2 regions of the Microbacterium sp. LWO13-1.2 genome follow, and region 2 is predicted to be linked to the other one. Evidence: predicted binding sites of a transcription regulator. Region 2 holds the regulator's gene; the other holds the start of a gene.
What was found. Region 2 encodes LexA, which represses DNA repair genes until DNA is damaged. Its sites were predicted from a motif close to TCGAACANNTGTTCGA; they were not measured.
Positions count from the first base shown of each region.

Region 1 (15,497 bases), 800 kb from region 2:
CGGAGAGCCGCTCCGAGTCGTGCACGTTCATCTGGCACCCGAAGGTGCGCACTTCGTAGGATCGCTGTCGGCCGTCGACGTCAATGGCCGCCGACGAAGCGCTGATGATCGTCGGTTCGCTGCGCGGGATAGTCATGGTCATCCCATTGTACGAGCGCTCCGACGTAGAAGCCCTGCGAACGATGCCGCTCCGTGCGCGCCGACTGAATGAAAGGTGTTCAGTCCGAATCCACGAACCGCACACCGGAGGAGGGCTGCCCGAACGACGCCTCGGTCAGCGCGGTGCGTGCGGCCTTCATCGCGACCGAGCCGTTGTACCCCCGCCGGGACAGCTGCCCGACGAGCCGGCGAAGGGCGGTGTCATGATCGAGGCGCGACAATGACCGCGCCTTCGTACGGGCGAAGTCCAACGCGCGTTCGTCGTCATCGTCTGGAACCTCGTCGAGCGCCGCTGCGATGACGTCGCGCGGGATGCCCCGTTGCGCGAGTGCTCGAGACAGCGCCACCCGCCCCAATCCTTTCCGTTCGACACCGGAGATGACGAGGTGTCCGGCGAGGATCGCATCATCCAGGTACCCGCGCCGGCAGAAGTCGTCGATCACGTCGTCGATCTGCGAAGACTCGAGCGAATATCCCTTCAGCACAATTCGGGACTCGGAGACCGAGAGCGATCTGGTGCGCAGTTTTCGAACCAGCGCCTCCTCGGCGACCTTCCGGGTCTCCTCAGGATCAGGGGTCTGACTCTCCGCACCCTCGGCGTCGGATGTTCCCTCTCCCGAATCCGCGTGTGGGTGCAATGCCCGCAGACGCGGAGCCGTGTGCCGCTCTGCGGTGCCGCGAGCGGGATGCCGATCGCTCGGCGCGCCCTGGTCTCGCCCTCCGGAAGACGCCTCCGACGCTCTCTTCGCGCCGAAGAGCGGAATGACGGGGGCGAGACGATCCACGATTCCGCCCGCTTCGCCCCCGTTCTCACCGATCATGATCAGGCCGGTCGACGCTCTGCGAGCTCGTCTGCCGCAGCAGCAGCCGCCGGCGCCGCCGCACCGATACCGAGCTTCTGCTTGATCTGAGTCTCGATCGCCAGAGCGATGTCAGGGTTCTTGAGGAGGAACGTGCGCGCATTCTCCTTGCCCTGACCGAGCTGGTCGCCGTCGTATGTGTACCAGGAGCCCGACTTCTTCACGATGCCGTGCTCGACGCCGAAGTCGATCAGGCTTCCCTCACGGGAAATGCCGATGCCGTACAGGATGTCGAACTCGGCCTGCTTGAACGGCGGAGCCATCTTGTTCTTCACGACCTTGACCCTGGTGCGGTTTCCGACAGCGTCGGTGCCGTCCTTCAGAGTCTCGATACGACGGATGTCGAGCCGCACCGATGCGTAGAACTTCAGCGCCTTGCCGCCGGCAGTCGTCTCCGGCGATCCGAAGAAGACGCCGATCTTCTCACGCAGCTGGTTGATGAAGATCATGGTGGTGTTGGTCTGGTTCAGGCCACCGGTGAGCTTGCGCAGCGCCTGCGACATGAGGCGAGCCTGCAGACCCACGTGCGAGTCGCCCATCTCACCCTCGATCTCGGCACGAGGCACAAGCGCCGCCACGGAGTCGATGACGATGAGGTCGATGGCGCCGGAACGCACGAGCATGTCGGCGATCTCGAGCGCCTGCTCTCCGGTGTCGGGCTGCGAGACGAGAAGGGCATCGATGTCGACGCCGAGCTTCGCCGCGTAGTCGGGGTCGAGCGCGTGCTCGGCGTCGATGAAGGCGGCGATGCCGCCTGCGCGCTGCGCGTTGGCGATCGCGTGCAGCGTGAGCGTCGTCTTACCGGACGACTCAGGGCCGTAGATCTCGACGATGCGGCCACGCGGAAGGCCGCCCACTCCGAGGGCGACGTCGAGGGCGATGGAGCCGGTGGGGATGACGGCGACGGGTGCGCGGTCATCGCTGCCCAGCCGCATGACCGAGCCCTTTCCGAACTGCCGGTCGATCTGAGCGAGGGCTGTTTCCAGGGACTTCTCGCGGTCGGCGGGTGATGGCATGATGTGCTTCCTTCTGCTCGCGTGGTGCCGCCTGTAGGCTGTCGCGGCCGACCCGGCTGGGACGAACTCTCCGACAAGGCGTATGGCTCTGAGCCATGTCTTCACCGTAGGAGGGGCCTCCGACATCGTGTCGGCGAACCCGCGAACTGTGGAGAGACAAGTCTCGAAACCATCTGTGCAGAAGACTACGCCCGCTTCGAACAGATATTCGACGACACGCCGCAATCGGAACGTCGTCGCCCGCACGCATGGATCAGAACGAGATCGAGTCAGCGCTTGCGCGGCTCCAGACGGCCGGCGCCGTAGCGGCGCTCCGGCGGCACATCCATCTCCTCGCAAAGAGCGAGCCAGATGTCACGCGGTGGCAGCCCCAGATCGAGCGCTTCCAGGGCCGTCCGGCCACCGAGAGCGGTGAGCACCAGATCGTTCAGCAACGACGAAGCGCGCCCCGAGAACTCGCCTTCGACGGCGCGAAGAAACTCACTGCGACGCATCGAGGTTCCGGCGTCGACTCAGTGGAGGGAGAGCTGCGGCTCGATCGATGCAACGAGGTCGTCCGGGACGACGTCCGGGAAGACCTGGATTCCCTCAAGGACCGAGATGCGATCGCCTACTTCGCGCATGATCGTCGAGATAGGCACATCGAGTGCATCGGCGACGGACGCGAGGATCTCGCTGGACGCCTCTTTCTGCCCGCGCTCGACCTCACTGAGGTAACCGAGTGCTACCGAGGCTTTGCCCGCTACCTGACGAAGGGTACGGCCCTTCTGCAGGCGGAAGTCCCTGAGCACATCGCCGATTTCCTGTCGAACAAGAATCATCAGAACCCCCTCTCCATCGCCATCCCCGGAATCCTCCGAGGGATCGCCAGTCTAACCCGACCTGACTCCATTAAATCTACTGTTTCTCGCTGTGGTTTCGTTGTGAAGGACCTTGACAAGGGACGTGGTGTGAGCCGCACACCATCGACAACAGCGATCCGATGACTGCTATTCCCGGAGCACGGCCAACGCGGACGAGAGCGCGGCGTCGACCGACTGCTGGCGAACGGCCGCCCGGTCCCCCTCGAAGACGAACATTCGGGAGATCTTGATCCCGGGAGCGACGACGCCGATGTGCACCGTACCCACCGGTTGACCGTCCGGCGAATCCGGTCCGGCGATACCGGTGGTCGCGATGCCGACGTCCGCCGGAAACCCTGCGACCGAGAGCGCACGACGCACGCCGTCAGCCATCTGCAGCGCCACTTGGGGATGCACCGGTCCATGCTCCTCGAGCAGCTCGGCGTCGACCCCGAGCAGCGTGTGCTTGACCGGAGTGGCGTAGGCCACGATGCCTCCGCGGAAGACATCGGAAGCGCCGGGCACGGACACGATCTCCGCCGCGATCGCGCCACCCGTCAGGGACTCGGCGACGCCGAGACTCAGCGCGCGCGCCCGCAGCACCTCGAGAAGCGCAGCGGCGTTCGCCGTCGTCATGAGGTCTGCTGGTCCTGGCGACCACCGCGGACCTGCGCGACGATGTAGTCGACACCGCTGGCCACCGTCAGGACCAGCACGGCGGCCATCAGCACCGCCGTGATGAGAACCCAGATGTCGAGGCCGATCAGCACGTGCAGCGGGAGCAGCGCCCACGACAGCGCGACGCCCTGCACCGCGGTCTTGAGCTTGCCCATCCACGCTGCGGCGACGATGTGCTGTTTCGCCACCATGAAGCGATGGATCGTGATGCCCCACTCCCGGACGAGGATGATCACGACGAACCACCAGCCGAACTCACCGAGCTCGCCGAGCACCGCGAGGCCGATGAATCCGGCACCGGTGAGCAGCTTGTCGGCGATCGGGTCCCACAGCTTGCCGAAGTCGCTGACGATGTCGTACTTGCGCGCCAGGTAGCCGTCGACCCAGTCGGTCGAGATCGCGACGATGAAGAGGACCGCCGCCGTCCACCGAAGGGCGAGATCGGGGATGCCGTACGTGCCGCCGAGAAGGAGCAGGACGAAGAAGACGACCGCAAGGGGGATGCGGGCGATCGTGATCGCGTTCGGCAGCTGCCGGGGAATCGCCATCAGTCGCGACCCGTCAGGCCCCAGGCGTCTTCGTCGCCGTCGCCCTCGGATTCGACGACCGGCAGGCCTGCGAACTGCGCTTCGACAGGATCGACTTCCCGGAAGCCTGAGGCAGGAGCCGGAACAGCGGGTGCAGGAGCAGACGGCGCGTCGTCGCCGCGGAGCTTGGCCATGACATCCGCCAACTGCTCGGCTGTCACCAGCACATCTCGGGCCTTCGACCCTTCGGACGGGCCGACGATCTCTCTGGATTCGAGCAGATCCATCAGGCGTCCGGCCTTGGCGAAGCCGACCCGGAGCTTGCGCTGCAGCATCGAGGTCGAGCCGAACTGCGTCGAGACGATGAGTTCTGCGGCGGCGAGCAGCAGTTCGAGATCGTCGCCGATGTCCTCGTCGACGTCCTTCTTCTTGTGCTCGACGGTCTCCTGCACGTCGGAGCGGTACTCCGGCCGCGCCTGGCGGGTGACGTGTTTGACGACCGCTTCGATCTCTTTCTCATCGACCCAGGCGCCCTGGAGGCGGAACGGCTTGGACGACCCCATCGGCGAGAAGAGCGCGTCGCCCTGCCCGATGAGCTTGTCTGCGCCGGGGCTGTCGAGGATGACACGGCTGTCGGTGACGCTGGTCACGGCGAACGCGAGTCGAGAGGGCACGTTGGCCTTGATCAGACCGGTGACGACGTCGACGCTCGGTCGCTGCGTGGCGAGGACGAGGTGGATGCCGCTGGCACGGGCGAGCTGGGTGATACGGACGATCGAGTCCTCGACATCACGAGGAGCGACCATCATCAGGTCGGCGAGCTCGTCGACGACGACCAGCAGATACGGGTACGGCTTGAGTACACGCTCACTGCCGACCGGCACCTCCACCTCGCCGGCGCGCACCGCGCGGTTGAAGTCGTCGATATGGCGGAAGCCGAACGACGCGAGGTCGTCGTACCGCATGTCCATCTCCTTCACGACCCATTGCAGCGCTTCGGCGGCCTTCTTGGGGTTCGTGATGATGGGCGTGATCAGGTGCGGCACACCGGCGTAGCTGGTGAGCTCGACGCGCTTGGGGTCGATCAGCACCATGCGCACATCCGTCGGCCGGGCGCGCATCAACAGGCTCGTGATCATCGAGTTCACGAAGCTGGACTTTCCCGAGCCGGTGGAACCGGCGACCAGGAGGTGCGGCATCTTGGCGAGGTTCGCGATGACGATGTTTCCGCCGACATCCTTGCCGACGCCGATCGTCATCGGATGCGTGCTCTTCTGCGCCGCCGGGGATCGCAGGACGTCGCCGAGCGCGACCATCTCCTTGTCGGCGTTCGGGATCTCGATGCCGATCGCGCTCTTGCCGGGGATCGGCGAGAGGATGCGCACATCGTTCGAGGCCACCGCATACGCGAAGTTGTTGCTCAGCTGGAGGATCTTCTCGACCTTGACGCCGTGGCCGACCTCGACCTCGTACTGCGTCACCGTCGGACCGCGCGAGAAGCCGGTGACCTTGGCGTCGACCTTGAACTGGGTGAGCACGTTCGTGATCTGCTCGATGACCTTGTCGGTCGCCTCGGAACGCACCACAGAGGGCGGCCCTTCGCTGAGCACACCTGGCGAGGGCAGGATGTAGGGGGCGACCGGTGCCTGTGGACCCCGCTCCCCCGGTCCCGCGGTGCCGAAGCCGTCGAGACCAGGAAGCTCAGGCTGTTCGCCGGTGTCAGAGGCGTCGTCGAGCAGAGCCGTCGTCTGCTGCTCGGCGAGGGCATCAGTGACGGAGCGCACGTCCGAGAGCACTTCGGTGGCGGCGTCGTAAGGATCGGCGACGATCACGGCCTGGTCGTACGCCGGAGTGACGTCCGTGGTGGAGAGCAGTGCCGTGATGTCGTCGGAGCCGAGGGTTCCCTCGTCGGGATCCTCTTCACGACCGGTCTTGTTCCGGCGCCACCACGGCAGCACATCCGGATCGTCGACCTTGTCATCTTCATCGATCGCCGCCGCGTTCTTCGCGGGTTTCTCGGGGCGCTCGGCGTCGAACATCCAGGCGTACAGGTCGCCGAGACGGGTGCCGATGCGATTCGGGGGCGTCTTGGTGAGGATCAGCACGCTCAGTACGGCGAGCAGCGACAGCACGATGTAGGCGACGACCGGGCTCAGGAAGGCGAGCGGCTCACCCAGCATCCATCCGAAGAGCCCGCCGGACTCGCTGATGGCGAGCATCCCCTCCTTGGGCTGGGGACGGGCGCCTGCGACGTGGCAGAAGCCCGCAAGCGAAAGGATGAAGAGCCCGAATCCGATCCCGATGCGCCCGTTGTCGTGCACGGAGGACGGATGCCGGAACAGCCAGCCGGCGAGCAGGAGCAGCAGCACCGGCATCACGAACGCGGCACGGCCGATGAGTGCACCGACCGAGAAGGCGCTGATGTTCGCCGCGACCTCGTTGCCGATGAAGAACCACTCGTTCACCGCGCCGGCGGCCGCCAGCAGCACGAGCAGGAAGGGGAAGCCGTCGCGACGGTCGTCCTTCTCGAGGTTTTCCGGTCCGAACGCGCGGAACAGCCCGCCCACGCCGTGGGCGAGCCCGATCCACGCGCGTACAGCCACCGGAGGCTTGTCGATCGCGTCGATGTACTTCTTGGGCGCGGCTTGAGCCTTCGGAGCCGCCTGCCGCTTCGGGCGAGGCGATGCGCTCGTAGACGCGCGCTCGGATTTCGTGGTGCTCCTGGCCATGCACTCACGCTACGTCCCGGCACCGACGTTTCCGCGTAATGACGCGGCTTTCCGCGGATTCTCCGCTCAACCGAGGCGCTTCACCATGATGTCGCGGACCGGACCGCTCTCGGTCACGGCAAAACCCTCGGAACGATACAGGGCTGCGGCATGGTTGCCTTGCTGCACGCTCAGGCTGATCAGGCGATAGCCGGCCGCACGAGCGTGAACGCCGACCTCGCGGATCAGAGCACGCCCGACTCCCCTGGCTCGCCAGATCGGCCGCACCCCGATGATGAGCTCGGGAATCCCGGTGCCGACGTATCCGAAGCCGGGATCGCTGCGCGGCAGGGTCCGATACCACGCCGCCCCGATGGGCTCTTCGAACTCGTCCACCGCGAGGAAGCCGGCATCTCCAGGGCGCATCCATCCCGAGAGATATCGGCGGTACTCTGCGCTGGCGATCACCTCATGCCTCGGGCGGACGTCGTCGAGCTGCCAGTTGGCAGCCTCGACGACCATCTCGGCGAGGAACCCGCCATCGGACACCGCTGCTGGACGAACGCGGAACGCGGACATGCGGCGAGTGTAGCGACCTCGTGTTACGCCTCGATGACGAGCGGCACGATCATCGGCCGACGACGCAGCTTCTGGTTCACCCAGCGACCGATCGTGCGCCGGATGATCTGCGACAGCGCATGCGTGTCGTGCACGCCGTTGCCGGATGCCTCCTTGAGCGCCGCGATGATCTTCGGTGTGATGTCATCGAACACCGAGTCGTCCTCGGCGACGCCGCGTGCATGAATCTCCGGTCCGGAGATGATTCGGCCGGTGCTGGCGTCGACCACGACGATCACAGAGATGAATCCCTCTTCACCCAGGATCCGGCGATCCTTCAGGTCGGCATCCGTGATCTCACCGACGGTGGAGCCGTCGACGTACACGAAGCCGATGTCCAGCTGGCCGGCCACCCTGGCTTCGCCGTCCTTGAGGTCGATCACCGTGCCGTTGGCGGCGATGAACGTGCGCTCTTCCGGGATCCCGGTCTCCTGCGCGAGCTTCGCGTTGGCGTAGAGGTGCCGGGACTCGCCGTGCACGGGGAGAACGTTCTTCGGCTTGAGGATGTTGTAGCAATAGATCAGCTCGCCCGCGGCGGCGTGGCCGGAGACGTGGACCTTGGCATTGGCCTTGTGCACCACGTTGGCGCCGAGTCGCGTGAGACCGTCGATGACGCGGTAGACCGCGTTCTCGTTGCCGGGGATCAGGCTGGACGCCAGGATGACCGTGTCACCCTCGCCCACCTCGATCGCGTGATCGCGATTCGCCATGCGGCTGAGCACCGCCATCGGCTCGCCCTGCGATCCCGTCGACATGAAGACGATCTTGTCGTCCGGGAGGTCGCGCGCCTTCTTGTAGTCGATCAGGACGCCGTCCGGCACTGTCAGGTACCCGAGGTCTGCGGCGATCGTCATGTTCCGGACCATGCTCCGCCCGAGCAGCGCGACCCGGCGACCGTGCGCGGCTGCAGCATCGAGCACCTGCTGCACGCGGTGGATGTGGCTGGAGAAGCTCGCCACGATCACACGGCGAGGAGCCTTGCCGATCACCTGATCGAGCACCGGTCCGATCGAGCGCTCCGTGGGGGTGAAGCCTGGCACGTCGGCATTCGTGGAGTCGACCAGGAACAGATCGACTCCCTCCTCACCGAGGCGGGCGAATGCGCGAAGGTCGGTGATCCGTCCGTCCAGCGGGAGCTGGTCCATCTTGAAGTCGCCGGTGGCGAGCACGAGACCGGCCGGCGTTCGGATGGCGATCGCCAGAGCATCCGGAATCGAGTGGTTGACCGCGACGAACTCGAGGTCGAACGGACCGACCTGCTCGCGCTCCCCCTCCTTGACGGTGAGGGTGAAGGCCTTGATCCGATGCTCCTTGAGCTTCGCCTCGACGAGGGCGAGCGTGAGCCCGGATCCGATCAGCGGAATGTCGCTCTTCAGACGCAGCAGGTACGGGACGGCGCCGATGTGGTCTTCGTGGCCGTGCGTGAGGACGACCCCGACGATGTCGTCGAGGCGATCCCGGATCGGCTCGAAGTCGGGCAGGATCAGATCGACACCGGGCTGGTGCTCCTCGGGGAACAGCACGCCGCAGTCGACGATCAGGATCTTGCCGTCGTATTCGAAGACGGTCATGTTGCGGCCGATCTCGCCGAGCCCACCGATCGGGATGACGCGCAACGTCCCTTCTGCGAGCGGTGCGGGTTCTGCGACGGGGATGGACATGCTGTCTCCTCTTTCGGACGCTGTGCGCGTCCGTTCGTTCATGAGGGCGCGTCTCAGCGCCCGATGTCTCAGCGCGTGGTGCCGTGCACCTTCGGAAGTGCGCCGCCCGCAGCCGCGTTGCGGTCGGGGCGGAAGTTGGAGAAGTCGGCACCGGGCACATCGTTCACGAGGTCGAGTTCGTCCTCGATGAGCGCGGCTTCCCACTCCTCCGGCCCCACGAGAGGCAGGCGGACGCGCGGGCTGGAGATGCGGCCGAGGCCGTGCAGGATGTACTTCGCAGCCACGGTGCCCGGAACGTGGGTCATGACCGCACGGACGAGCGGCTCGAGGCGCTTGTGCTCGGCCGTGGCGGCGGCCAGGTCTCCACGGTTCACCGCGTCGACGATGGCACGGTACGGGGCCGCGGCGACGTTCGCTGTGACGCCGATGAGACCGGCTGCGCCGATCGAGAGGTGCGGAAGCACGTTGGCGTCGTCACCCGAGAAGTACATCAGGTCGGTCTGATTGAGCACGCGGCTGACCTCGGAGAAGTCCCCCTTGGCGTCCTTCACGGCGAGGATGTTGGGGTGCTTGGCCAGGCGCATGATCGTCTCGTACTTGATCGGAACACCGGTGCGACCCGGGATGTCGTAGAGGATCACCGGCAGGTCGGTCGCGTCCGCGACCATGCGGAAGTGCGTCAGGATGCCGGCCTGGGTGGGCTTGTTGTAGTACGGCGTGACGATCATGATGCCGTCCGCGCCGGCCTTCTCGCTGGCCTTGTAGAGCTCGATCGCGTGGGCCGTCTCGTTCGACCCGCCCCCGGTGATGATCTTCGCGCGTCCGGCGGCGACGGACTTGCCGACCTCGACGAGCTTGAGCTTCTCAGGGTCGGTCAGGGTCGAGGTCTCGCCGGTCGTTCCCGTCACGACGATGCCGTCCGCACCCGCGGTGATGACGTCATCGATGTGCTTCTCGACCGCGGGCCAGTCGACTTCGCCGTCGGCCGTCATCGGAGTGACGAGCGCGACGAGAACCTGTCCGAATGGATTACCCGAGTGCGTCATGGTCCCAGCGTATCGTTTCGGATGCCGCTCACCCAGACGGAACGACCCTGATCACGTCACCGCGCGCGACGCTGACCTTCCCGCTCAGCACAAGCCCGGCATTCACGCCCTCGGATGCTTCGCTCGACCGCTTGCCGAAGAGCTCTACGGCCGCGATGCGGGAAACCGCGTGCTCGGCGCCGCGGCGAAGGATGACGACGGTGTCGTCGACGCGGACGGTGCCAGCGGAGACTGTTCCGGTCGCGACGATTCCTCGGCCCGTGATCGTGAACACATCCTCGACCGCCAGTTCCCCTCCGGACGTGTATTGCGACGGGGAGAACACCGGACTCGCTGGTCTCGCCTCGACGGCGACGCCCTCCACCATGGCCGTCAGTCGAGCGGCCTCCGCCTCGTTGTAGCGGCGGAGAATCTCGCCGGCATCCTGTGGATCGCGCTTCTTCCCGAACAACCAGCCCATGCGGTCGATCCTAGGGAATGCCCCGCCTCGACCGCTCGCCCTGCTCGAGCTCAGAAGCGACCGCGGCGGCCGGCGCCGGCGAGCAACGACGCCGGGAGCACTCGGGTGAGGGCGACGATCGCCTTGTAGCGCCACGACGGCACCGACACCGATCGTCCGAGCGCAGCGTCGCGGAGCCCCTGTCGCACCACTGCTCGAGCATCCAGCCACATCCACGAGGGAACCCCCTCCTGGCCCGGCGGCAGCCCCATCTGCTCGTGGAACGAGGTGTGCGTGAAGCCAGGGCACAGCGCGGTGACGGTGACTCCGTCACGCGCGTATTCGACATTCGCCCAGCGGCTGAAGCCGACGAGCCATGCCTTGCATGCGGAATAGGTCGAACGCGGGATGAATGCGGCCACGGACGCCACGTTCACGATCCGACCTCCGCGACCACGCATTCCTTGCAGCGCGGCGTGCGTGAGGCGCATCGGCGCCTCGACGTGGAGACGCAGGTGACGCACTTCATCGGCGAGATCATTGTCGGCGAACCGCAACGACAGCCCGAAGCCAGCGTTGTTGATGAGCAGATCCACTGGCGCGTCGGCATCCGTCAGCAGCGATGCCACCCGCTCGAGCTCCGCCTCGTCAGTGAGATCGGCCGGCACCACTTCCACCGCGACACCGTGCGCACTGCGCAACTCGGAAGCCAGCGATTCCAGGTTCTCGGCCGAGCGTGCCACGAGGATCAGATCCGCCTGACGACGCGCGAGCTGACGGGCGAACTCCGCCCCGAGCCCTGCGCTCGCCCCGGTGATCAGTGCGGTGGGCATCAGCGCTCGTACCCCAGGAAGCGGTAGCGGACGCCGGTGCGGGAGGTCTGCCACTCCCCCTCGTCAACGAGTCGCCATCCGGCCTTCGATGGCGCGTACGCATCGCCGGCGACCTGGAGTTCGAGTTCGGTGACCTCAAGCCGATCGGCATCGCCGATCACCTGTCGGAAGATCTCGGCTCCACCGATGATCCACACACGATCCTGTCCGCGTACGGCCTCCGTGACGGTCGCCGCGCGACGCGCTCCGTCCGCTGCCCAATCCTGCTGGCGCGTGATCACGATGTTCTCCCGGCCGGCCAGCGGCCGGAAGCGCTCGGGCAGCGAATCCCAGGTCTTCCGCCCCATCACGACCGGGGCGCCGAGGGTGACCTCTTTGAAATGGGCGAGATCCTCCGGCACATGCCACGGCATACCGCCCTCGGCGCCGATGACCCCGCCGTCCGCCTCGGCCCAGACCAGGCCGACCCAGGTCATACGGCGACCGCCGCTCGGATCGGCGCGTGGTGCTGATAGTCCTCCACCACGAAGTCATCGAAGCGGTAGTCGGAGATCGACTCCGGGGTGCGGGCGAACCGCAGCTTCGGGTAGGGGTATGCGTCGCGGGTGAGCTGCTCGCGCACCTGATCGACGTGGTTGTCGTAGATGTGGCAGTCGCCGCCGGTCCAGACGAAGTCGCCGGGTTCGAGACCGACCTGCTGGGCGATCATCATCGTGAGCAGCGCGTAGGAGGCGATGTTGAACGGAACGCCGAGGAAGAGATCGGCGCTGCGCTGATACAGCTGGCAGGAGAGCTTGCCGTCGGCGACGTAGAACTGGAACAGTGCGTGGCACGGGGCGAGCGCCATGTCCGGGATATCGGCCGGGTTCCAGGCGGAGACGATCAGCCGACGCGAGTCCGGAGTGCGACGGATCTGCTCGATGACGTCGGAGAGCTGATCGATGCTCTCTCCGTCGGGCGTCGGCCATGAGCGCCATTGGACGCCGTAGACCGGGCCCAGGTCGCCGGAGGCATCCGCCCACTCATCCCAGATCGTGACGCCGTTCTCCTGCAGCCAGCGCACATTCGAATCGCCGCGGAGGAACCAGAGCAGTTCGTACGCGATTGACTTGAAATGCACGCGCTTCGTCGTGATCAGCGGGAACCCCTGCGCGAGGTCGAAGCGGATCTGCCGGCCGAAGACGCTCGTGGTCCCGGTGCCGGTGCGATCCGACTTGTGCGTGCCGGACTCCAGCACGTCGCGGAGCAGGTCTTCATACGGCGTCGGGACGGCTGCGCTCATGACTGCCACGATACCCGCACCCGTGTGGAGGAGGGGCACGGGGCGCGCGATCGTCATGGTCGGAAACAACGGCCCGCACCTGCCGATCCGCGTCGTACTCTCGATCCATGTCGCCGGAAATCGCACTCGCGGTCGCGGGAGCACTCCTCGTGCTCACCGTGCTCCTCGGTGTGGTGCTGCGCCGCCGCGAAGGACGACGGGTGGATGCAGGGGAACTGCGGTTGCACCCGGCCGACGTCTCCGAATCCGAGCGCGGCTCGAGGGCGACGCTCGTGCAGTTCAGCACCGAGATGTGCACGCGGTGCCCCCATGTGCGGCGGATGCTGCACAGCTATGCCGAGCACCACGACGGCCTCCGGCACGTCGAGGTGGACCTCACGCACCGCCCCGACCTGTCGGCGCGGTACAAGGTGCTGCAGACGCCGACCACGTTCCTCGTGGACGATGCCGGGCGCGTCCGCGCCCGTTTCCACGGCGTGCCGCACCGGCACGCACTCACCGAGGCCCTCGCCGCCGTCTGAGGCGCGCAGACAGGAGCAGAGATGACCACTCCCGCAGGCATCGACCCGCGCGGTCCGCGCTTCGCCGCGAGCGTCACGGCAGCATTGCTGCTTCTCGCGACATTCCTCGGACTGATCGGGATCTCGACCGCCAGAGGGCCGGCCGCGTTCGGCTGGTTCGCCTATCAACCGAACGCCGACGCCACGTTCGTACCCGGTGGCGACTGGGCGATCCAGGCGGCCGGCATCGGCCAGCGCGCCCTCGATCCAGGCTTCCTGCTCACCCTCGTGATCGCGCTCCTCTTCCTGTGGAGCGTCGTCTCCCCGACGACGGCGCCGTGGGGCGTGCTGTTCCGTCGCGCCATCCGCCCCCGTCTCTCGCCGCCGAGCGAGCTGGAGGACCCGCGTCCCCCACGGTTCGCGCAGGGCGTCGGCCTCTTCGTGGTCGGTATCGGGCTGGTTCTGCATCTGGCCGGGGTGCCCTGGGCACTGCCGATCGCCACAGCCGCAGCCTTCATCGCCGCATTCTTCAACGCCGCGTTCGCCTTCTGCCTCGGCTGCCAGATCTATCTGCTGCTGCAGCGCGCCGGAGTCGTCGGCCGCGCACCATCTGCCGCCTGAATCCGGTTCCCTCCCCTGTGCTCGCTCGATAGGCTGGCGAGACAGCGCTACCGCCCATGGGAGCGCGAGAACCGGAGGAATCATGCCCGTCACCAGTGAAGCCGCCGCCACCTGGACCGGATCTCTCTTCGAGGGGTCGGGCACCGTCGCGTTCTCGTCGTCGAAGCTCGGCACTTTCCCGATCGACTGGAAGGCCCGCAGCGAGGGCAGCGACACCACGACCACGCCGGAAGAGCTGATCGCCGCCGCACACGCGTCCTGCTTCAGCATGGCGTTCTCCAACATGCTGGCTGAGAACGGCACCCCGCCGGAGCGTCTCAACACCACGGCCTCCGTGACGTTCAAGCCGGGTACCGGGATCACCGGCAGTCACCTCAACGTGAACGCCGTGGTCGCCGGGATCACCCCGGAGAAGTTCCAGGAGCTTGCGAACGGCGCGAAGGCCGGTTGCCCGGTCTCTCAGGCACTCGCGGCGATCGAGATCACCCTCGAGGCGACTCTGGCCTGATCTACCGGGCGATCCGCTCCAAGCGGATCGCCGAGCGGATGCTGGCCCGGGCGTCCTTGCGATGCCCGGCAGCATCCTGCACCACGCCCAGACGGTAGCGGGCGCGCCATTCCTCCGGCGCAGCGTCCGCCTCGGCTGTGTAGCGGGCCAGCAGCGGCTCCGCATCCGCCCGAGCCACGCGACCACTGGGAGTGAGTTCCGTCTCCGCCTCCGGCATCCCGCCCTCGGCGTCGAGCGTCCGTCCGAGCCGGTCCGCGGCGAATCCGAACTGCATCTCACGGATCAGAGCCCAGGCGCCCAGTGGCGCCAGGACGACGAGCGCGATACCCATCCCGATAGACACCGGCGTTCCGACCGCGATGAACATCACCGCGAGCCAAACCGCGACCGCGAGGTAGAGCAGCAGGGCGGCGCCCATCAGGCCCACGCCGATGCGCGACATCACGAGCGGATGCCGATGTCGATCATGTTCTCCAGGCCCACCACGACGCCGGTGGCGTTCAGAGCGAACGGCACGGCGAGGCGGATGCCGGGCGCATAGGCCAGCGCCGGCTCGATCGTGTCATGCGTGAACGTCAGCGACTCCCCCGGGCCGGAGAGGATCACGTCCTGCTTGGCAACGACGCCCGGGCGCCTCAGCGAGTGGATGGGCACGGTGCCGACCTGCTGTCCACGGGCACGCTGGTCGGCATGCGGGGCGCTCACCGGCCCCTGCTCCGCGCGGGCTGCAGCGATGAGCTCAGCGGTTCGGACCGCGGTACCGCTGGGAGAGTCGATCTTCGTCTCCCGATGCGCCTCGACGATCTCGGCCGAGTCGAAGAACGGCGCAGCTGCGGCAGCGAGTGCCGACCCCAGCACCGAGCCGAGGGAGAAGTTCGGGATGAAGACAGCACCGGTGCCGGCGGCCTCCACGAGGGGACGGATCAGGGCGATCCGCTCCGACGACCAGCCGGAGGTCGCGACCAGCACGTTGATGCCGCGTTCGACCGACGCGCGGACGATGTCGATGCTCACCTGCGGGGTGGACGCATCGACGACAAGATCCGCACCGTCGAGCTCGGAGAGGTCACTCGCGGAAGTCAGGACACGGCTGACCTCGAAACCCTCGAGTTCGTCGATCACGCCGTTGATGATCGTGCCGAGCTTCCCTGTTCCGCCGACGAGTGCTACCTGCGTGGTCATGCGTCCAGTCTATTTCG
Region 1 covers NZ_CP151634.1:3,331,181-3,346,677, forward strand. Annotated here, with positions in the region: gene miaB (tRNA (N6-isopentenyl adenosine(37)-C2)-methylthiotransferase MiaB) at 1-136, opposite strand, end outside; gene MRBLWO13_RS16020 (regulatory protein RecX) at 219-980, opposite strand; gene recA (recombinase RecA) at 983-2,035, opposite strand; gene MRBLWO13_RS16030 (DUF3046 domain-containing protein) at 2,305-2,529, opposite strand; gene MRBLWO13_RS16035 (helix-turn-helix transcriptional regulator) at 2,548-2,856, opposite strand; gene MRBLWO13_RS16040 (CinA family protein) at 3,025-3,513, opposite strand; gene pgsA (CDP-diacylglycerol--glycerol-3-phosphate 3-phosphatidyltransferase) at 3,510-4,103, opposite strand; gene MRBLWO13_RS16050 (DNA translocase FtsK) at 4,103-6,811, opposite strand; gene MRBLWO13_RS16055 (GNAT family N-acetyltransferase) at 6,878-7,369, opposite strand; gene MRBLWO13_RS16060 (ribonuclease J) at 7,393-9,069, opposite strand; gene dapA (4-hydroxy-tetrahydrodipicolinate synthase) at 9,138-10,115, opposite strand; gene MRBLWO13_RS16070 (EF-Tu/IF-2/RF-3 family GTPase) at 10,144-10,575, opposite strand; gene MRBLWO13_RS16075 (SDR family oxidoreductase) at 10,626-11,387, opposite strand; gene MRBLWO13_RS16080 (dihydrofolate reductase) at 11,387-11,863, opposite strand; gene MRBLWO13_RS16085 (thymidylate synthase) at 11,860-12,669, opposite strand; gene MRBLWO13_RS16090 (thioredoxin family protein) at 12,777-13,190, shown strand; gene MRBLWO13_RS16095 (DUF4395 domain-containing protein) at 13,212-13,790, shown strand; gene MRBLWO13_RS16100 (OsmC family peroxiredoxin) at 13,873-14,298, shown strand; gene MRBLWO13_RS16105 (hypothetical protein) at 14,300-14,740, opposite strand; gene dapB (4-hydroxy-tetrahydrodipicolinate reductase) at 14,740-15,480, opposite strand.
Region 1: a site for LexA is predicted at 2,232-2,247, ahead of recA (recombinase RecA). Genes of this name have one in related genera too.

Region 2 (15,497 bases):
CCCCTGCCGCGACGAGAGCACGCCGGGTCACGCTCGTCGCCCTCATCGCCATCACGATCGGCGCGGGGCTTCTCGTGCACCGCTTCGGCGAAGGCATGGTCGGCGACATCGTGGGCGATGCCCTCTATGCGGTGATGATCTATCTGTTCGTGGCTGTCGTCTTCCCGCGTCGCCCCGCTGCGTGGAGGGCGACGGGCGCCGTCGCCGTGTGCTTCGCGATCGAACTGCTGCAGCTCACGGGTCTCCCCCGGGCGTGGAGCTCCGTGTTCCCACCCGTGCAGTTGGTCTTCGGCTCGGGGTTCGACCCGCGTGACCTGCTCGTCTACGCATCCGCGGTGCTGCTCGCTCACATCACCGAGGGCGTGCTCGGGCGGATGCTCCGCGCGAAGCGGCCGATGCGGGAAGACGCCAGAGGGCGCCCTCCCGAAGGAGAGCGCCCTCTGATCTGAGTCGCGTGCGCGACGGAAGAGCTGCTTACGCGGCCGACTTCGGTGCGTTGACGTCGGAAGGCAGAGCCTTCTTAGCCGTCTCGATGAGAGACGTGAACGTCGCTGCGTCGTTGACCGCGAGGTCGGCGAGCATACGACGGTCGACCGTGACGCCCGCGAGGCCGAGGCCCTGGATGAAACGGTTGTAGGTCATGCCGTTCTGGCGTGCAGCGGCGTTGATGCGCTGGATCCACAGGCGGCGGAAGTCGCCCTTGCGCTTGCGGCGATCCCGGTACGAGTAGACCAGGGAGTGGATGACCTGTTCCTTGGCCTTGCGGTACAGGCGCGAACGCTGACCACGGTAGCCGGAGGCGCGCTCGAGGATGACGCGACGCTTCTTGTGGGCGTTTACCGCCCGCTTTACTCTTGCCATGACTTCTTCCTATTCCTGCGTTCGGGCGCGTCAGCGACCGAGAAGCTTCTTCGCGACCTTGGTGTCGGCCTTCGAGAGCACCTGGTCCTGGTTCAGACGACGGGTGCGACGGCTCGACTTGTGCTCGAGGTTGTGACGCATCCCGGCCTGCTGCTTCTTCAGCTTGCCGCTGCCGGTGATCTTGAAGCGCTTCTTAGCACCCGAGTGGGTCTTCTGCTTCGGCATCTTCTCTTCCTTCGTATGGCGCCTTCTCAGGCGACGTTGTCAACCCGCAATGCGGGAGTCTTGTGGGCGGGCCTCAGCCCGCGGCATCCTCGACGACGGCGGGAGCATCTGCTTCGCTCTTCGCTTCACGCGTGGCCTGCTTGTTCGCAGCGCGCTGCGCGTCGCGAACAGCGTTCTGCTCCTGCTTCGCCTCGGACTTGCTCTTCAGCGGAGCCACGACCATGACCATGTTGCGACCGTCGATGGTCGGGTTCGACTCGACCGTGCCGAGCTCGGCGACGTCCTCGGCGAACTTGCGCAGCAAGCGCACACCCTGCTCGGGACGCGACTGCTCGCGACCGCGGAACAGGATCATTGCCTTGACCTTGTCTCCGGCCTTGAGGAAGCCCTCGGCGCGCTTGAGCTTGGTCGTGTAATCGTGCGCCTCGATCTTCAGACGGAAGCGGACTTCCTTGAGGATCGTGTTCGCCTGGTTGCGGCGAGCTTCCTTTTCCTTCTGGGCGGCCTCGTACTTGAACTTGCCGTAGTCCATGATCTTGACCACAGGCGGCTTCGAGTTCGGGGCGACCTCGACGAGATCGAGGTCAGCTTCCTGCGCAAGGCGCAACGCCGCCTCGATGCGGACGACGCCGATCTGCTCACCCGCGGGGCCGACGAGGCGAACCTCGGGGACGCGGATGCGCTCATTAGTGCGGGGATCGCTGATAGGTGCTCCTTAGACGATGCGATTCGGCCTCCGCGATGCTTTCTGCATCACGGGCGAATTCGGAATCGTCCCCCACCCACCGGCATTCAGATACCGGCTTCGCACCCTGACATCGGACAGGTTTCCTCGCGGATCTGACCGAACTACCGGACGGAGCCGGCGGAGTGCTCGACCCGGTAGCCTGGAACGGCAAGCGCGGGTGGGAAGTGAATCCTCTTTCGTACCGGAGCATTTACGCTCCGGAGCCCGACAAAGTCTAACAGAAGGCAAGGCGAAGTGACGACTCAGGGTCAGGACCAGGCAGATCGCGAGCGCGAAGAGCGCTGGGCACGGCAGGAGGAGGCAGCGTCTTCCGCCACGAGGGACATTGCCGATGTCCCAGCCGTCGAAGTGATCACGACAGCCGCCGTGCACTTGATGAGTGCCGCCGCCGTCAAGGTCGGCCTGGCGCACGACCCGGATGCCGAGCTCGATCTCGATGAGGCGCGCAAGCTCATCAACGCCCTCGCCGGACTCATCACCGCCGGCGCCCCGGAGATCAGCGATATGCACGCGCGGTCGCTCCGCGACGGCCTCCGGTCGCTGCAGCTCGCATTCCGCGAAGCATCCGTCATCCCCGACCCGATCGGCAAGGGGCCCGGCGAGAAGTGGACGGGCCCGGTCAACTAGCCGGCAGTCAGGCGCTGCGGCGGAGCTTGACGGTGAGGGAGTCCGCGAGGACGGCGATGCGATCGTCGGAGGCCCAGCGCTGCGCCAGTCGGTCGAGCACGGCGTCGAGAACCTCACGCTCCAGGCCGTCGACGAGCTCGAGGATCACGATGAGCTCGGGTCCCCGCAGGCGCGCGTCGGGGTCGCCGGCAGCGACAGCGACATCGATCACCGCGAGTTCGTGCCCGATGCTCTCCTGGAGAGCTGCGAAGACCTCCGGCGACAGGAAGCTCGGCTCCCAGGCGTGCCCCTGCGCGATCGCCCAGACTGCCGGGCGACGGATGACGAACTCGGTGTCGGATGTGGGGTCCAGCACGATCAGGTCAGTGTCCTCTGCGGACGCTGCCAGGGCCGCACGCACGGCTTCGACCGGGATCGGCCGCGCCGTGGCATCCCACTTCGACATCGCCGCGACCGAGGAGAACACCGGCTGCACACGACGGCCGTCGGGAGCAGCCACCGTCACGATCGACAGTTCCTGCGTCTTGTCGACCGTCAAGCCGTTCGGGGCGATGCCCTCCTCGCCTTTCTCGGCGACGAGCGGGATGAGAACACGCGCATTTCGGAAGGCATCGACGACCTCAGCCTGACTCCCCTGCCCCGCGCGGAAGCGCAGCAGGGCATCGAGCAGCACGGGATCGGCGGAACCGTCGTCGGCGGCGTGCGGATTCGCCTCGAAGCTGCGCCCCTCCCAGGGGACGCCTGCCGAATCGCCGGCCGCGCCCGGTGCTGCCGAATCGCCGGCCGCGCCCGAGCCGTGATCGCAGGCGCCGTCAGTCTCCTGCGACATCCAGCGCCTCAGCCAGCGTGAAGGCGCCGGCATAGAGGGCCTTGCCGACGATGGCGCCTTCGACGCCCAACGGCACCAGTTCGCGGAGGGCCGCGATGTCATCGAGGCTGGAGATACCACCCGAGGCGACGACGGGCTTCGGAGTGCGCGCCACGACCTCGCGGAGAAGTTCGAGGTTCGGGCCGCGCAGTGTGCCGTCCTTGGTGACGTCGGTCACGACGTAGCGGCTGCAGCCGGCCTCCTCGAGACGGTCGAGCACCTCCCAGAGGTCGCCGCCCTCCTTGGTCCAGCCGCGCGCCGCAAGCGTCGTACCGCGCACGTCAAGGCCGACGGCGATCGCCTCGCCGTAACGTCCGATGACGTCGGCGGCCCACTCGGGGTTCTCCAGCGCTGCGGTGCCCAGGTTGATGCGCGTCGCCCCGCTCTCCAGGGCCGCTTCCAGCGTGGCGTCGTCACGGATGCCGCCGGAGAGCTCGACGTTCACGTTGCGGAACTGCTTGATCACCTTGCGCAGGATCGGCGTGTTGCTGCCGCGACCGAAGGCCGCATCCAGGTCGACCAGGTGGATCCACTTCGCACCCTGCGCGACCCACTCCCCTGCGGCGTCCAGCGGGTCGCCGTAGTTGGTCTCGGTGCCGGCTTCGCCCTGCGTCAGACGCACGGCCTTACCGCCGGCGACGTCGACTGCGGGGAGCAGGGTGAGAGTGGGAGTTGACGCGAAGTCGTTCATGTCGTCCTCAGGTGAAATGGAACGGCCGATTCATCGGCACGAGAATCGACACTAGTCCGACGCCGGGACCGGTTCAAATGGGGCGATACCGATCGACACAAGGCAAGAGGGTAGCCTCGTGTGCAACCGTGTTCGATTCGGGGAGGGCGATGAACGATGGCCAACGATTCTGATCTGCGCGGAGTCGGTCCGCTGCGACGTGGCAACCCCGAACCCGTGAACGTGCCTGAAGCGGTCTCCGCCGAACCCGTGTTCGAAGAGCGCGTCCATGAGGAGCCGCTCCCCGCGGGCCTCCTCTTCGACGTGCCGATCACCGCCGGCGAGGTTCCGCGGGTGGCAGCGACGCCGAGCGCTGCACCGTTGATCACGGCACCGGAGCGCGAGCTCGAAGTCGCCTCAGAACCCGCGCCCTCACGCCGCACGCAGCGGGACCGCGCGGAGCGGCCGTCGTTCCTGCATCAGGAGCGGCGCGAGGAGCCGGCCCGCCGCGGCGCACGGGGCGCGCTGAATCGTCTCGGGTTCTCGCTGCGTCCGAGCGCCGCCGAGCAGGCGGTCCGTGACGACGAGCACGCTGTCAGCCAGCACTGGCCAGGCCCGCGGACCGTCGCGGTCGTGAACGGCAAGGGCGGCGCCGGGAAGACGCCGACAACAGTGCTCCTCTCGGCGGTCTTCGCCCAGTACGGAGGCGCCGGCGTCCTGGCATGGGACAACAATCAGACCAGGGGCACCCTCGGCTGGCGCACGGAAAGCGGCCCGCACGATCGCACGCTCCTCGAACTCCTGCCCGAGACGGAGCGGCTGCTCGGTGCGCGCGGTCAGTCTGCCGATCTCGCGCATTTCGTCCACCACCAGCCGCGGGAGAAGTACGACGTCCTGCGCTCCAAGCCGATCAGGCTCGCCCACGAGAACCGACTCAACCCCGACGACGTCGACGCGATCCACGCCGTCGCTGCCAAGTTCTATCGCCTGATCATCATCGATTCGGGCAACGACGAGTCCGATCCGATGTGGCTGCGGATGATCGATCGCGCCGACCAGATCGTGGTGGCGACGACCACTCGAGACGACCACGCAGAAGCCGGAGCACTCCTGCTGGAGGCGCTCGAGGAGCGCGATGCGCGGTCAGCGCAGCTGGCCCGACAGTCGGTGGTCGTGGTGACGCAGGCCGATCCCAAGGCATCGCAGGCAGACGTCGATCAGATCGTGGACGGGTACGGGTCTCTTGCACGCGAAGTCGTGACCATCCCGTTCGACCGTGGGATCGTGGACGGCGCGCTCAAGCTGGGTGCGCTGGATCCGGTCACGAAGCGGGCCTGGCTGTCGGCCGCGGCAGCCGTCGCCCGCGGACTCTGACAGCAACGGAACCGTTCGTCGCCAGGCCGGACTGCGATCAGGTCAGCGACTGCACCCAGTTGCGCAGCAGCCGGATTCCGGCCTCGCCGGACTTCTCGGGGTGGAACTGGGTCGCCGACAGCGGTCCGTTCTCCACGGCTGCGAGGAACGGATCGCCGTAGGTGGTCCACGTCAGGACCGGCTGCGGGAACGGTGGGATGACGTCGAGTTCCCAGGCCTGCGCGGCGTAGGAGTGCACGAAATAGAACCGCTCCTGTTCGATGCCCTCGAAGAGCACGCTTCCCGAACCGGGTTCGACGGTGTTCCAGCCCATGTGCGGCAATACCGGCGCGTTGAGCTCGGTCACCGCACCAGGCCACTCGCCGAGGCCCTCGGAATCCTGCCCGCGCTCGACGCCGTGCTCGAACAGCACCTGCATCCCGACGCAGATGCCCAGCACCGGACGCCCCCCGGCGAGACGTCGATCGATGATCTCGTCACCGCCGCGCGCCTTGAGCGCGTCTCGGACGGCCGCGAAGGCACCGACGCCGGGAACGACGAGGCCATCGGCCTCGAGCGCCTCTTTGCGGTCACCGGTGAGCACAGCATCCGCGCCGGCGGCGATGAGCGCCTTCACGGCAGAGTGCACGTTGCCGGACTCGTAGTCGAAGACGGCGATGCGAGGCGTGCGCGTCACAGTGCACCCTTGGTGGACGGGATGCCATCGACGAGCGGGTCGAGCGCCTTCGCCTGGCGGAACGCGCGAGCGAACGCCTTGTACTCCGCCTCGGCGATGTGGTGCGGGTCGCGCCCGCCGAGCACCCGGATGTGCACGGTGAGTCCGGCGCCGAAGGTGATCGCTTCGAAGGAGTGGCGCACGAGCGAACCGGTGAAGTGACCGCCGATGAGGTGGTGCTCGAATCCAGCCGGCTCACCGTCATGCACGAGATACGGACGCCCACTGATGTCGACCACGGCCTGCGCAAGCGCCTCGTCGAGTGGAACGAGCGCATCGCCGTACCGTGAGATGCCGGACTTGTCGCCCAGCGCCTCGGCGATCGCCTGCCCGAGGACGATGGACACGTCCTCGACGGTGTGGTGCGCGTCGATGTGGGTGTCGCCGGAGGCGCGCACGGTGAGGTCGGTGAGCGAGTGCTTCGCGAACGCGGTGAGCATGTGGTCGAAGAACGGCACGGACGTGTCGATGCGGCTCGCACCGGTGCCGTCGAGGTTCAGTTCCAGTTCGACGGTGGACTCCGACGTGCTGCGGACGCGACTGGCGGTGCGGGGGGCGCTCATGATGCTGATTCTATCGACGCGAGAGCATCCAGAAATGCGGTGCTCTCGGCCTCGGTTCCGGCGGTGACTCTCAGGTGCCCGGGGATGCCGACGTCGCGAATGAGGACACCGCGGTCGTAGAGCTGCTGCCAGGTGCGCTTGGGGTCGCTGACCCCGCCGAACAGCACGAAGTTCGACCAGGACTCGTGCGGCGTGTATCCGAGCGCCTCCAGCGTCGCAGTGATGCGATCACGCTGCTCGACGATCTCGTCGACCATGCTCAGCATGATCGCGGAGTTGCGCAGCGCGGCGACGGCCGCCGCCTGCGTGAGCGCGCTCAGGTGATACGGCAGCCGCACCAGTCGCAACGCGTCGATGAAGGCGGGGTCAGCGGCGAGATAGCCGACGCGCGCACCGGCGAAGGCGAACGCCTTGCTCATCGTTCGGGACACGGCAAGACGAGGGCGTCCTTCGAGGAGGGACAACGCGGATGCCGCCTCCTTCGGCGCGAACTCCTGATAGGCCTCATCGACGATGACGACGCCACGCGCAACCTCGTACACGGCTTCGATGACGTCGAGGCCGAGCGGTGTTCCGGTGGGGTTGTTCGGCGAACAGAGGAGGATGACGTCGGGGTCGACCTGTTCGACCTGCGCGACCGCCTCCTCCGGCGTGATCGTGTAGTCCGGCTCCCGCACCCCGGCGATCCACCGCGCACCCGTCCCCTGAGCGATCAGCGGATACATGGAGTAGGTGGGTGCGAACCCGAACGCCGTGCGCCCCGGCCCCGCAAAGGCCTGAAGGATGTGCTGCAGCACCTCATTGGAACCGTTGCCGGCCCAGATCTGATCCGCGTCCAGACCGTGGCCGAGGTACTCGGCGAATCCCTCGCGCAGGGTGGTGAACTCGCGGTCGGGGTATCGGTTCACGTCCCGCAGCGCGACGGCGATGTCGTCGAGGATGTCGCTGGCCACCTCATCGGGCACCGGGTGCGTGTTCTCGTTGACGTTGAGGGCGATCGGAAGCGGTGCCTGCGGTGCGCCGTACGGGGTGAGCCCGCGAAGATCGTCACGCAGCGGCAGGTCGTCGAGAGAGGCGGTCACCCCTCCCATGCTAGAACGCTGCGAGCCTCTGTGCTCATCCGGTGACGCCAGGTTTCCCGTCGGCTCACCGGTCCCACCGAACGTCAGTGGGAGAACTGGGCGGGAATCGCGAGTTCCTGCCCGATCTGGAGCATGCCGTCCTGCAGCAGGTTGAGTCGGGAGATCTCTCCGATGACATCGCGGGGATCGGCGTCCGGGGCGACGTCTCCGGCGATCGACCACAGGGTGTCGCCCGGCATCACCGTCACCGTCTCGAAGGTGGCGGTTGCGACGCTCTCACCCGAGGCGATCGCACCCCCACCGCTGATCGCCGCGAAGGCGATGCCGACGGCGAGCGGGAGAGCAGCGACTGCGAGGAGCAGACGACGACCGCGAACCGTCAGCCGAAGCCGCGTCGCCGGGCGTGCCGGGATGACTGCCGCATTGCTGAAGGTGATGGTGCTCATCTCTTACTCCCTGTGCTCTCGCCCCGCGAAACGGGGGAAGTTGGCGTAGCGTTCGCATTCTCGCCTCGGCCGGGAGCCGTGAATGCGAAGCTACGTTCCGAAGATATCTTCGAGTTCGAACATCTGTCAAGCGTTCTTCGAAATAGAGTTCGAGAATCGGGCGACACGCTCGAACAGATCTTCCACATCGGCCCGATTCTCGGATACGGTTTCGATAGGAACACCCCACCACGGGCCACCGACATTCGAAGAGCAGCGTCGGATTCGCCTACTGAAGGAGCACCATGAGCGAGAACTCAGCCCCCGAGTCAGAGGCACCGCGAACGCGCCGTCGGAAGAGCCTCAGCCCGAAGCAGATGGCGATCCTCGAGGTCATCCAGACGTCGATCGCCAGCCATGGTTACCCGCCGAGCATGCGCGAGATCGGCGATGCCGTCGGCCTCAAGTCGCTCTCCAGCGTCACTCATCAGCTCGGACAACTGGAGCTCAGCGGTTACCTGCGCCGCGACCCGGGCAAGACCCGCGCGATGGAGGTGCTCATCGACCTCCCCGGTCAGAGCGGCGAGAACCCTGCTGACGCGATGACACCGGTGGGCGATGCGGCGATGGTGCCTCTGGTCGGTCGTATCGCGGCCGGTGTGCCGATCACCGCCGATCAGCAGGTCGAGGAGATATTCCCGCTCCCCCGCCAACTCGTCGGCAAGGGCGATCTGTTCATGCTCAAGGTGTCCGGCGAATCGATGATCGACGCCGCGATCTGCGACGGCGACTGGGTCGTCATCCGCTCGCAGAACAGCGCGGAGAACGGCGAGATCGTCGCGGCGATGCTCGACGGTGAGGCGACCGTGAAGACGTTCCGCCAGCGCGACGGTCATACCTGGCTGCTCCCCCGCAACTCCTCCTTCGAGCCGATCCTCGGCGATGAGGCCACCGTGCTCGGCAAGGTCGTCGCGGTGCTGCGCGCGGTCTGAGCATCCGGCATCCACTCGCTGGAAACGCAAGAACCGCTCTCCCCAGGCTTCGGGGAGAGCGGTTCTTGCGTTTCAACGACGTCAGGCCGTGACGTTCACGTCCTCGCGCACGCGACGAGTGGCCTCGACGATGTTGCGCAGCGACTCGGTCGTCTCGGCGTAGCCGCGGGTCTTCAGGCCGCAGTCCGGGTTGACCCAGAGCTGACGCGTCGGGATCTCCTCGACGGCACGGCGCAGCAGCGCTTCGATCTCCGATGTGCTCGGAACGCGCGGCGAGTGGATGTCGTACACGCCAGGGCCGATGCCGTGGTCGAAGCCGACCTCGGCGATGTCGGTGACGACCTCCATGCGGCTGCGTGCCGCCTCGATCGAGGTGACATCGGCGTCGAGGGCACGGATCGCATCGATCACGACGCCGAACTCCGAGTAACAGAGGTGCGTGTGGATCTGCGTGCCAGCGGCCGCGCCACCCGTGGACAGGCGGAAAGATGCCACCGACCAGTCCAGGTATGCAGCCTGGTCGGCCTGCTTCAGCGGCAGCAGCTCGCGCAGTGCCGGCTCGTCGACCTGGATGATCTCGATGCCGGCGGTCTCGAGGTCGGCGATCTCCTCGCGGAGCGCCAGCGCGACCTGGTTGGCGGTCTCGCCCAGCGGCTGGTCGTCGCGCACGAACGACCACGCCAGGATCGTGACCGGTCCGGTGAGCATGCCCTTCATGTGCTTCACGGTCAGGGACTGCGCGTACGAGGACCAGTCGACCGTGATCGGGGCAGGACGCGACACGTCGCCCCACAGGATCGACGGGCGGGTCGCCCGCGACCCGTAGGACTGCACCCAGCCGTTCTCGGTGACCGCGAAGCCGTCGAGGTTCTCGGCGAAGTACTGCACCATGTCGTTGCGCTCCGGCTCGCCGTGCACCAGCACGTCGAGACCGAGCTCCTCCTGCAGCGAGACGACGCTGTCGATCTCGCGCCGCAGGAAGTCCTCGTAGTCCTCCTGCGGGAGCTCGCCACGCCCGTACTGCGCGCGCGCCCGGCGGATGTCGCCGGTCTGCGGGAACGAGCCGATCGTGGTGAGCGGCAGAGCCGGCAGCCCCAGCGCCTCCTGCGCCGTCTCGCGCTCCTCGTACGAGACCCGCGAGAAGTCGGCCTCGCTGAGCTCGCGCTGCCGGACCAGTCCGTCGCGGACGCCGGGTGCGCTCAGACGGTCCTCGAGTGCAGCGGATGCCGCAGCGAGCTCATCCTCGATCGCAGCGCGGCCCTGGCCGAGGCCACGGGCGAGAACGACGACCTGCTCGACCTTCTGATCCGCGAACGCGAGCCAGGAGACCAGGCGAGCGTCGAGCTTGGTCTCGTCCGCGACATTGTGCGGCACGTGCAGCAGCGAGGTCGAGGTGGATGCGGCGACCGCAGCAGCGCCGAGCCCGCGGAGGGCTTCCAGCTTGTCGTAGGCCGCCGCGAGGTCGCCGCGCCAGATGTTGTGGCCGTCGATGACGCCGCCGACGAGGGTCTTGCTCTCGAGTCCGGCAGCTGCCGTCGGCACACCGCCGCGGACGAGGTCGACGGCGATCGCCTCGACGGGCGCAGCGGCGAGCACGGGGAACACCTCGCCGAGCTCGGCGTAGGGTGCGGCGACGAGGATCGACGGACGCTCGGTCGCGCCGCCGAGCACCGCGAGCGCACGGGCTGCGGCATCGGAGAGCTGCGCGACGGATGCGGGAAGCGACTCGCTGACCAGCGCGGGCTCGTCGAGCTGCACCCATTCGGCGCCGGCATCCTTCAGGCGTGCCAGGAGCTCGACATAGACCGGGAGCAGGTCGTCGAGACGGGACAGCGGGTCAAAGCCCTCGGGGGCGTCATCCGACGCCTTGGCGAGAGCAAGCAGCGTCACCGGACCCACGACAACGGGACGGGTCACGAAGCCGGCGGCGACGCCCTCGGCCACCTCACGCACGAGGCGGTCGCTGGAGAGCGAGAAGGCCGTCTCCGGCCCGATCTCCGGCACCAGGTAGTGGTAGTTCGAGTCGAACCACTTCGTCATCTCGAGCGGCGCGCGCTCCCCCTCGCCGCGGGCGATGGTGAAGTACGCGGGCAGGCCGATCGTGCCGTCTGCAGCGCGCAGGCCCTCGAAACGGGTCGGGATCGCGCCAACCGTGACGGCGGCGTCGAGCACCTGGTCGTAGTACGAGAACGACTCGGGGATGGCGGAGTCGGTGCGGCCGAGGCCCAGTGCAGCGAGCCGCTCGCGGGTCGTAGCCCGCAGCTCTGCGGAGGTGCGCGCGAGTTCCTGCTCGTCGATGCGGCCGGCCCAGAACGACTCGATGGCCTTCTTGAGTTCGCGGCGGCGACCGATACGGGGGTAGCCGAGGATGGTTCCCTCGGGGAATGCAGTCATGGTCTTTCCTTTCGGCGGGGTCTAGTGGCGCAGGGCCGGGAGGATGCCGGCTTCTGCGAGGACGGTGAGGACGGTGTCGTGCTGGTTGAAGGCATAGAGGTGCACGCCGGGCGCGCCGCCGGCGACGACCTCGCGGGCGAGACGCGCGGCCCATTCGATCCCGATCTCGCGGCGGCCCTCGGGGGTCGGCTCGACCTCGAGCGCGATGGCGAGCTCGCTGGGCAGGTCTTCCCCGGTGAGTTCCAGCACACGGGCGAGACGCACGTGCGAAGTGATCGGCATGATGCCGGGGAGGATCGGGATCGTGACGCCGGCAGCGCGAGCGCGTTCGACGAAGGCCAGGTAGTCGTCGGCATGGAAGAAGAGCTGCGTGATCGCGAAGGTCGCCCCAGCCGCCTGCTTGGCAAGCAGCGCCTCGACGTCCTGCGTGCGATGCGTCGCACGCGGATGCCCCTTCGGGAATGCGGCGACGGCGATGTTGACCTTTCGCCGCGGGTCGACCCTGGCTGCGCCAGGGAAGCCCGGAACCGGAGCCTCTTCGTAAGGCGCTCGTTCCGCCTGCACCCGGTCGATGAGCTGCACCAGCTGCGCCGCGCTCTCCAGGTCCCCGAGAAACGCCTCCGTCTGCCCCTGCGGCGGGTCGCCGCGCAGAGCGAGGAAGCTGAGGATGCCGGCATCCAGGAACTCCCGGATCAGGCGCGCTGCCCCCGCGTAGGTGTTCCCGACGCAGGTGAGGTGCGCGAGCGGTTCGACGTCGGTGTGGGCGCGGATGTAGCGGAGGACATCAAGGGATCGTCCGCCGGTCGATCCGCCGGCGCCGTACGTGACGGAGAGGAACTCCGGGCCGGCGGCGGCGAGCTGCCGCACCGTCTCGTGCAGGGCCTCTTCGCTCGACTCCGAGCGCGGCGGGTAGAGCTCGAAGGAGAACGGCACACGAGTGGCGCCGGGGGTGAATTCCTCGGGCATCTTCTCTCCTGAGTGGCAGACGGACATAGCAGCCGCGCGCGACAGGGCAGGCCTGTCGTTCACGGGCGGGTGCCGGGCTCGGCTGTCGCACCACGCTCGAGGTGAATCGGGCGTTTCCAGCAAGGTAGAACAGCCGACCCGTTCCGCGCACGCGACCACGACACACGACGTCACACTGCCGACCTAAGCTCGATGCATGGCGACTCCGTACGGCTCCTGGCCCTCCCCCTTCTCGGCAGCGGATGTCGCGGCATCCGCCCCGCGCATCGACGGCGCCCTCTTCGTGGGCGACGAGATCTGGTGGGGAGAGTCGGTGCCCGCCGAGGGCGGCCGCGTCACCGTCCGCAGCTCGACCGGCCGAGAGGTGCTGCCCGCCCCGTGGAACGCGCGTTCCCGCGTGCACGAGTACGGCGGCGGCGCCTGGACGGCGGATGCCGATGGCACCCTGTACTTCGTCGATGCGGGCGATCAGCGGGTACGCCGGCTCGCACCGGGCGCCGAGCCCGAGCCCTTGACCGCGGCCGGTGCACGGTACGGCGGACTGAGCCTGCAGCGCGGGCGACTGCTGGCCGTGCAGGAGGACCTGCGGTCAGAGCCCCACACCCGCGCGATCGTCGAGATCCCGCTCGATGGCTCGGCGGCCGCAGACGACGACACGGTGCGAGTGGTCGCGAGCGGTCCCGGCTTCTTCGCGCACCCCGCGCTCTCTCCCGATGGTTCACGGCTCGCCTGGGTCGAGTGGAGCACCGATCGGATGCCGTGGGAGCACGCGTCACTCGTGATCGCCGCGCTCGACGCCGGCACGCGCGTCGACGTGCCGACCAACGCCGCACTGCAACCGGAGTGGGTCAGCGATTCGCAACTGCTCTTCGCGGACGATCCGACTGGACGGTGGGGGGTGCAGCGACTGACGCTCGACGGCGCAGCTCTCTCCGCGGCTCCCGAGCCGATCGCGCCGGCGGACGCCGACACCGGCTACGGCCTCTGGGTGCTCGGCAATCGCTGGTACCAGCCCCTGCCCGACGGCCGGATCGTCGCGGTGCGGACGAACGGGCGTGATGAAGTCGTCCTGATCGACCTCGACGGCGATGCACGCCGACTCGACGTGCCCGCCGATGCGCACGTCAGCGTCGACGACGTCTCCGGCTCACGCGTGCTCCTCTCCGGCGGGGGTTCGGGGACCGAGGCCGGTCTGTGGTCCGTCGACATCGACTCCGGCGAGGTCGTCGCCGTCCGCGGCGGACGCGCCCTTGACGACCGATGGATGCCGCCGGCTCGCGCGGTCTCGTTCGACGGGCCGAGCGGCCCGGTGCACGCCTTCGACTACGCGCCCGCGCACCCGGATGCATCCGCCGACTCCGGCGACCTCCCGCCGTACGTCGTGCTGGTGCACGGCGGACCGACCGCACACGCGTCGGGCGCGGCATCCGCCGCCATCGCGTTCTACACGAGCCGAGGGATCGGTGTGCTGGACGTGAATTACGGCGGCTCCACCGGCTATGGTCGCGCCTACCGCGAGCGACTGGACGGCGCCTGGGGCGTCGCCGACGTCGACGACGTGCTGGCCGCGGCGCGCGGGCTCGCGGCATCCGGCGCTGCCGATCCGCAGCGCATCGCCATCCGCGGTGGTTCTGCCGGCGGCTGGACCGTGCTGTGCGCACTGGTGCGGGGCGGGGTCTTCGCCGCGGGCATCAGCCGCTACGGTGTCGGCGACCTGCGCATGATCGCCGAAGACACGCACGACTTCGAGAAGCACTACCTCAACGGGCTCGTCGGGCCGCTGCCGGAACTCGAGCAGGTCTACATCGACCGCTCACCGCTCACGCACACCGACCGGATCGATGTCCCGGTGCTCCTGCTGCAGGGCGCGGACGACCTCGTCGTGCCGCCATCGCAGTCCGAAGCGATCCGCGACGCGCTGGCCGCGCGTGGGATCGCGCACGAGTACGTGCTCTATCAGGGCGAGGGGCATGGCTTCCGCAGGGCGGAGACGATCATCGACTCCCTGGAGCGGGAGCTGACATTCCTCGGACGCGTGTTCGGGTTCACGCCCACGACCGGTCGTTGAGCGAGGAGCCTGCGACGAGACGAAACGCGTCGATCCCGTGTCGACGCCGCTAGTCCCCGACGCGGTTACGAGTGCGCATGGCGCGCTCGGCCTCGCGGGTGTCCTGGCGTTCGCGCAGGGTCTGGCGCTTGTCGTACTCGCGCTTGCCCTTGGCCAGTGCGATCTCGACCTTCGCGCGCCCGTCGGTGAAATACAGCTTCAGCGGAACCAGCGTGTATCCGCCCGCGGACACTGCGTGGGAGAGCTTCGCGATCTCCTCGCGGTGCAGGAGCAGCTTGCGGATGCGCTTCGCCGAGTGGTTCGTCCAGTGCCCCTGCGAGTACTCCGGGATGTGCACGGCGTCGAGGAACACCTCGTTGCCCTTGATGAACGCGTATCCGTCGCTCAGATTGGCGCGCCCCTGGCGCAGCGACTTCACTTCGGTGCCCGTGAGCACCATCCCCGCCTCGTACGACTTCTCGATGTTGTAGTCGTGACGTGCGCGACGATTGGTCGCGACGACCTTCTCCCCGCGTTCCCTGGGCATGATGCTCTCCTGATCTGTGCCGTGCGGGCGCACGACAGCCTTTCAGTCTACAACGACAGCGACCTCAGGTGCGCAGCCAGCGACGGATCGCGAACCCTGCGGACAGCGCGGCGAGCACGATACCGATGCCGATGAGCACGGGGACGACGAGCACTGCGTCCTGCATCGTCACCCAGGTGGTGATGAACGGCACGCGACCTCGCAGGTATCCGTCGACGCCGAAATGAACGCCCGCGACCACCGCGACGCTGGCCAGCGCCGAACCGAGGAAGGCCGCGAAGACGCCCTCAAGGACGAACGGCGTCTGGATGAAACGGTTGGATGCTCCGACCAGGCGCATGATCCCGATCTCCTTGCGTCGCGCGTACGCCGAGAGACGGATCGTGGTGGCGA
Region 2 covers NZ_CP151634.1:2,533,718-2,549,214, reverse strand. Annotated here, with positions in the region: gene MRBLWO13_RS12050 (DUF2809 domain-containing protein) at 1-449, shown strand, start outside; gene rplT (50S ribosomal protein L20) at 475-861, opposite strand; gene rpmI (50S ribosomal protein L35) at 892-1,086, opposite strand; gene infC (translation initiation factor IF-3) at 1,160-1,792, opposite strand; gene MRBLWO13_RS12030 (DUF1844 domain-containing protein) at 2,069-2,461, shown strand; gene MRBLWO13_RS12025 (SseB family protein) at 2,469-3,290, opposite strand; gene priA (bifunctional 1-(5-phosphoribosyl)-5-((5-phosphoribosylamino)methylideneamino)imidazole-4-carboxamide isomerase/phosphoribosylanthranilate isomerase PriA) at 3,274-4,020, opposite strand; gene MRBLWO13_RS12015 (AAA family ATPase) at 4,177-5,373, shown strand; gene hisH (imidazole glycerol phosphate synthase subunit HisH) at 5,411-6,049, opposite strand; gene hisB (imidazoleglycerol-phosphate dehydratase HisB) at 6,046-6,651, opposite strand; gene MRBLWO13_RS12000 (histidinol-phosphate transaminase) at 6,648-7,733, opposite strand; gene MRBLWO13_RS11995 (LysM peptidoglycan-binding domain-containing protein) at 7,817-8,179, opposite strand; gene lexA (transcriptional repressor LexA) at 8,464-9,150, shown strand; gene metE (5-methyltetrahydropteroyltriglutamate--homocysteine S-methyltransferase) at 9,232-11,544, opposite strand; gene MRBLWO13_RS11980 (methylenetetrahydrofolate reductase) at 11,566-12,510, opposite strand; gene MRBLWO13_RS11975 (prolyl oligopeptidase family serine peptidase) at 12,707-14,578, shown strand; gene smpB (SsrA-binding protein SmpB) at 14,628-15,104, opposite strand; gene ftsX (permease-like cell division protein FtsX) at 15,169-15,497, opposite strand, start outside.